Regions from separate parts of the Polaribacter litoreus genome, predicted to be linked through region 2. Evidence: riboswitches for the same ligand, from Rfam matches in the RefSeq annotation. Region 2 holds a riboswitch; the other holds the start of a gene.
The links. Region 2 has a riboswitch for S-adenosylmethionine ahead of ACW9UN_RS04590 (O-acetylhomoserine aminocarboxypropyltransferase/cysteine synthase family protein). Riboswitches for the same ligand answer to the same signal wherever they lie in the genome.
Positions count from the first base shown of each region.

Region 1: linked by a shared signal. The riboswitch ahead of ACW9UN_RS15935 (homocysteine S-methyltransferase family protein) and the one ahead of ACW9UN_RS04590 (O-acetylhomoserine aminocarboxypropyltransferase/cysteine synthase family protein) in region 2 are both predicted to bind S-adenosylmethionine.

Region 1 covers NZ_JBTLRD010000024.1:13,640-17,060, forward strand. Annotated here, with positions in the region: gene ACW9UN_RS15920 (2Fe-2S iron-sulfur cluster-binding protein) at 1-324, shown strand, start outside; gene epsC (serine O-acetyltransferase EpsC) at 334-1,107, shown strand; gene cysM (cysteine synthase CysM) at 1,112-1,999, shown strand; SAM riboswitch class I at 2,063-2,166, shown strand; gene ACW9UN_RS15935 (homocysteine S-methyltransferase family protein) at 2,213-3,208, shown strand; gene ACW9UN_RS15940 (four helix bundle protein) at 3,280-3,421, shown strand, end outside.
Region 2 covers NZ_JBTLRD010000004.1:190,247-193,667, reverse strand. Annotated here, with positions in the region: gene thrA (bifunctional aspartate kinase/homoserine dehydrogenase I) at 1-459, opposite strand, end outside; gene ACW9UN_RS04590 (O-acetylhomoserine aminocarboxypropyltransferase/cysteine synthase family protein) at 681-1,955, opposite strand; SAM riboswitch class I at 2,079-2,198, opposite strand; gene metK (methionine adenosyltransferase) at 2,510-3,421, shown strand, end outside.

The sequences.
Region 1 (3,421 bases), on a different contig from region 2:
GACATCAATATAAAAATAACAGACAGAAATGGTGAGACGCACGAAGTTGTAGCACCAACAGACATGGCAATGAACCTAATGGAAGTGGTACGTTCTTACGAATTAGCAGAAGAAGGAACTATCGGTATTTGTGGAGGTATGGCAATGTGTGCTTCATGTCAATGTTATGTAAAATCTAATCACGAATTACCAGAAATGACAGATGATGAAGATGCGATGTTAGCAGAAGCATTTAATGTAGAAGACAATAGTAGGTTAGGTTGTCAAATACAAATGACTCCAGAAATGGATGGTTTAGAAGTTGAATTAGCACCAGAAAGTTAAGGTGATATCATGGAACAAACAGAACAAATAAAAACAAAACAATTGATTAGTTTTAAAAACTACAGCATGTGTTTGCGAGATGCAGTTGCATCTTTTACAAAACAATTAATCAATAATTTGTTCGATGTAAATCATTTGTCAGAAAGTGGGGCAAAAACTAAAGCACAGTTCCTAAAGATTTTAGAAAGACTGTCAATTGAGAACGGTGAAGAAATTTGGTGTTCTTATGAAAGTCATTTTACAGAAATAAGAAAAAAATTGGATTTAGATGCACAAGCTGCTCATAAAAATGATCCAGCTTCTAAAAGTTTAGAAGAAGTGTATTTAGCATATCCCGGTTTTTACGCTATTGCCGTACATCGTTTAAGTCATCAATTGTTGCAATTAGAAGTGCCTATTTTACCAAGAATGATGAGCGAGTTTGTACACAGTACAACAGGTACAGATATTCATCCAGGAGCAGAAATAGGGGATTCTTTTTTTATCGATCATGCAACAGGAATTGTAATTGGAGAAACAACTGTCATTAAAAATGATGTTCAAATTTTTCAAGGGGTAACCTTGGGTGGAATCCAAGTAAAGAAAAGTTTAGCATTAACCAAAAGACATCCAACCATAGAAAACCGAGTGGTTATTTATGCAAATGCCACTATTTTAGGAGGTGATGTTGTTATAGGTGCAAATTCTGTAATCGGTGCAAATGTATGCATTACAGAATCAGTATCAGAAAATTCTGTGGTTACAGTACAATCAGAAAATAAAATATTTCAAAAGAGAAAATAGAAAGATGAAAACTAAAAGTATTATAGATTTTGTTGGAAATACCCCTTTAGTGGAAGCTCAAAATATATTTCAAAAAGACGGAGTAACATTATTGTTAAAGTTAGAAGGAAATAATCCTGGAGGAAGTGTTAAAGATAGAGCTGCTTATTATATGATTTCTGAGGCAATCAAAAGAAAAAATATAAAAAAAGGTGATACTTTAGTAGAGGCAACTAGTGGAAATACAGGAATTGCTTTAGCGTTAATGGCAAAAGTATTAGGAGTAAATATGGTCATTACAATGCCAGAAAACTCAACCATTGAACGTGTAAAAACAATGCGTGCTTATGGTGCAAAAGTAATTTTAACACCTGCTGATAAAGGAATGGAAGGTGCAATTGATCACGCTTTAAAGTTAAAATATAAAAAAGGATATTTTAGATTAAATCAGTTTGATAATTTCGATAATCCAAAAGCACATTACAACACTACAGGTCCAGAAATTTGGAGAGATACAGAAGGTCAAGTAACCCATTTTGTCTCAGCAATGGGTACTACAGGAACCATTACAGGTGTTTCAGACTTTTTAAAAGGAAAGAATGAAAATATTCAAATTATTGGAGCACAACCAAAAGATGGTGCTAAAATCCCAGGAATCAGAAAATGGCCAGAAGAATATTTACCTGCAATTTTTAAGGCAAACAAAATAGATCAAGTTTTAGAAGTTAGTGAAGAAGAAGCCAAAGCAATGACCATTCGTTTGGCACAAGAAGAAGGAATTTTTTCAGGAATGAGTAGTGGAGGTTCAGTAGCTACAGCTATAAAAATTGCCAATTCAATAGATAAAGGTGTTGTTGTGGCTATAATATGTGATAGAGGAGACAGATACTTATCATCAGATATCTTTGAATAAATTATAAAATAAAAAAAAAAGTTCGTTACTTTGTCTCGAATTTGGTTCATAAACTTAATTAATATGTTATCACGAAAGGTTGAGGGAATAGACCCTGTGAAACCTTGGCAACCTCTCGTTTTTGAGAAAGGTGCTACTTTCTACAAGATTTACTTGAAAGATAACAGCGAAAAATTTCACTTTTCCTGATGACATATTAAAGAAAAATAAAATATGTCAAACATACATAAAGCTTTACAAGAAAGAATTTTAGTCTTAGATGGTGCAATGGGTACCATGCTACAAGCTTATAAATTCACTGAAGAAGATTTTAGAGGAGAGCGCTTTAAAGATTATACAACACCTCTGCAAGGTAATAATGATTTATTGTCAATAACACAACCAGAAGCTATCAAAACCATACATGGTAAATATTTTGAAGCAGGTGCAGATATTGTAGAAACTAACACCTTTTCAGGAACTACAATAGCAATGGCAGATTATCAAATGGAAGATTTGGTATATGAACTAAACTATCAATCTGCAAAAATAGCCAAAGAAGTTGCTGATGAATTCACTGCAAAAGAACCACACAAACCTCGTTTTGTAGCGGGTTCTATGGGACCAACCAACAGAACTGCAAGCATGTCTCCAGATGTAAATGATCCTGGGTATAGAGCTGTAACTTTTGATGAATTAAGAATTGCTTATAAACAACAAGCCGAAGCCTTATTAGATGGTGGTGCAGATTTATTGTTGGTAGAAACTGTATTTGATACTTTAAATGCTAAAGCAGCTTTATTTGCTATTGAAGAGGTAAAAGAAGAAAGAAATCTTGAGATTCCAGTAATGTTAAGTGGTACAATTACAGATGCATCAGGAAGAACGTTATCTGGGCAAACAGCAGAAGCTTTTTTAATTTCTGTTTCTCATATTCCTTTATTATCTGTTGGATTCAATTGTGCTTTAGGAGCAAATTTATTACAACCTCATTTAGAAGCAATTGCTAATAAAACTGAATTTGCAGTTTCTGCGCACCCAAATGCGGGACTACCCAATGCATTTGGAGAATATGACGAATCTCCAGAAGAAATGGGAGAGCAAATAGAAGAGTATTTAAAGAAAAACTTAATTAATATTATTGGTGGATGTTGTGGAACAAGCCCAGAACACATTAGAGTTATCGCAAGTATTGCAGCAAAATATAAACCAAGGTTAGTTGTTGGTTAATGGTTTTTAGTTTATGGTTAGATTTAAAACACCATTAAATAAAAACTAGCAGCCAAAAACCAAATAAAATTATGAATTATACAGATTTAGATGTTTGGAAATATTCAAGAGGACTTGTAAAAGAAGTATATCTCTTAACAAAGAAATACCCAAAAGAAGAAATGTATGGATTAACAAATCAAGTAAGAAGATGTGCTGTTTCTGTTCCTTCAA
Region 2 (3,421 bases):
CCAATCTGTAGCAATGGGTAAAAAATGTTGCGTTAATTTGTTATTTAACACCATCATTTCCCAAGCAATTCCTCCTCCTAAAGAACCACCAATTAAAGCAAATAATTGCTTAATTTTTAATAGTGATAATCCTTTTAAAAAAAGTTTTGCAATATCTCTAGCAATAAAATCTTTGTAATTATCTATCAGAAATTCATCAAAACCATTACCAGGAATATTAAAAGACAAAACTGTATAAACAGTTGTATCAATGGCTTTTTCTTTACCTACAATGTCTTTCCACCAACCATTTTTACCACCAACTTCGCTATTACCTGTTAATGCATGATTGATTAAAACCACAGGAGCTGTACCTAATTCTTTACCAAAAACTTGATAACTTAAATTTAATTCAGGGATAAGTACACCAGCTTCTGTGGTAAAATCTTTTATTTTAATATGTTGCAATGGATGTTTCAAATCTTTTTTAATAAAATAATCAAATTAGTATGTCATTTCGCTCTTGTGGAGAAATCTAAATAGATTTTTCAACTTCACTTCATTTCACTCAAAATGAAATACTTAAGGATTTTAGGTTCTTATTATTTTAAATTACAAGGTTTTAAAAACCTTAATAGGTTTATATATAATTTGTTTATTAAAATACCTACAAGGTCTTTGAGACCTTGCAGGATTAAAAATTAAATTGTGGCAAACGCAGCTTTTAAATCTGCTTTTAAATCCTCTAAATCTTCAATACCAACAGACAAACGAATTAAATCTTGAGAAACTCCAGCACTTTCTTGCTGAGCTTCATCTAATTGTTGATGCGTTGTACTTGCAGGATGAATAATCAAGGATTTAGTATCACCAATATTTGCCAATAAAGAGAAAACTTTTGTGTTATCTGCAATTGTTTTTGCCGCTTCAAAACCTCCTTTATGCCCAAAAGTTACAATTCCACTTTGTCCTTTTGGCAAATATTTATCAGCCAACGCTTTGTATTTACTGCTTTCTAAACCAGGATAATTTACCCAAGCTACTTCTTCTTGTGCTTCTAGCCATTTTGCTAAAGCCAATGCATTTTCTGAATGTTGTTTAATTCTAACGGATAACGTTTCTAAACCTTGAATAATATTAAACGCATTTGTAGGACTTAATGCGCCACCAAAATCACGTAATCCTTCTAAAATTAATTTAAACGTATAAGAGGCAGCACCCAAAACTTCGTGATATTTTAACCCATGATAACCTGCAGATGGTTCAGTAAATTCTGGGAATTTTCCATTGGCCCAATTAAAAGTTCCTGCATCAATTATTGCACCACCTAATGATGTTCCTTGACCACCAATATATTTTGTTAAAGAGTGAATTACAATATTTGCTCCGTGTTTAATTGGATTTAATAACGCTGGTGTAGCCACTGTATTATCAACAATAAAAGGCACTTCTGCAGCTTTAGAATGCTCAGCAATTGCTTCTAAATCTAAAACATCTAACTTCGGATTACCTAAAGATTCTACAAAAAATGCTCTTGTATTTTCTTGAACAGCATCTTTAAAATTATCAGGATTAGAAGCATCAACAAACGTAGTTGTTATCCCTAATCTAGGTAAAGTTACGTTTAATAAATTGTAGGTACCTCCATACAAACTGCTTGATGCTACAATGTGATCTCCAGCTTTTAAAAGCGTTAACAATCCTGTTGATATTGCTGATGTTCCTGAAGCAAAAACAACTGCTCCAATTCCGCCTTCTACAGCTGCCAAACGTTCTTGTAATATTTGATTTGTTGGATTGTTTAATCTAGTGTAAATAAATCCTAATTCTGCTAACGAAAATAAATTTGCTGCATGATCTGAATCGTTAAAAACATAAGATGATGTTTGATAAATAGGAACCGCTCTTGCACCTCCATTTGCTTTTACATCATGTCCTGCGTGCAACGCATTTGTTGCTAATTTGTGTGTACTCATTTTTCTGTTTTTTTGAGTTAATAATTAATTAAAACAAAAGTCAAATGCATCAAAAAATTGATGTACTTAATAGAAAAATGTTATAAAGAAAATAGAGTTTTTCTGATACAGAAAAATTCTTTTTTGTTATCTATCCTTTTAAATTACATCATTTAAAAGAGTAGAATTTAGCACCTTCTTTAATAGATTAAAGGGTTGCTAAGGCTTCAACGGGTCTAATCCCTTCACCTTTCTTGATAACATTTCAATAAGTTATTGAACTTTGTGAGTACAAATATTGCAATAGAAAAATTTAATATCCAAGTAAAATTCAATTTATTTTAAATAATTTAACAAATTGATAGTATTTTACGAATTAACACTTAAAAAGAATATTTTTTTTATAAAAATGCAATTATTTCTAAGAATGATGTAAATTTGCATTTCAATTACAGAGGATAAATTTGAACTGATTGCAACCTCTTAAAAAAAATGCTAAAGCAGTAATTATCTACTTCTTTTAGCGACAAAGCAATCATTTATTATTATAATTTATTTAAAATATATAGAGAATTATGTCGTATTTATTTACATCAGAGAGTGTTTCAGAAGGGCATCCAGATAAAGTAGCAGATCAAATTTCTGATGCTTTAATCGATAACTTTTTAGCTTTTGATAAAAACAGCAAAGTTGCTTGCGAAACTCTAGTAACCACTGGTCAAGTAGTTTTGGCTGGCGAAGTAAAATCTGAAACGTATTTAGACGTTCAAAAAATTGCGAGAGATGTAATTAACAAAATTGGTTACACAAAAGGCGAATATATGTTTGATGGAAATTCTTGTGGAGTTTTGTCTGCAATTCACGAACAATCACCAGATATAAACCAAGGAGTTGATAGATCTAGCCCAGAAGAACAAGGTGCAGGAGACCAAGGAATGATGTTTGGTTATGCTACAGATGAAACTGAAAATTACATGCCTTTGGCCTTAGAATTATCGCACAGATTATTAAAAGAATTGGCTGAGTTACGTAGAGAAAACAAAGACATTACCTACTTAAGACCCGATGCTAAAAGTCAGGTTACCATTGAATATTCTGATGATAATGTTCCACAAAGAATTGATGCCATTGTAATTTCTACTCAACATGATGATTTTGATGCATCAGAAGAAGTAATGTTGTCCAAAATTAAAAAAGATATTGTAGAAATTTTGATTCCTAGAGTAATTGCAAAATTACCTGCTCATATTCAAAAATTATTTACAGATGATATTACGTATCACATAAACCCAACAGGAATTTTTGTAATTGGTGGACCTCATGGAGATACAGGTTTAACTGGTAGAAAAATTATTGTAGATACTTATGGTGGAAAAGGTGCTCATGGAGGTGGCGCTTTTTCTGGAAAAGATCCTTCTAAAGTAGATAGATCTGGAGCTTATGCAACCAGACATATTGCTAAAAACTTAGTGGCTGCTGGTTTGTGT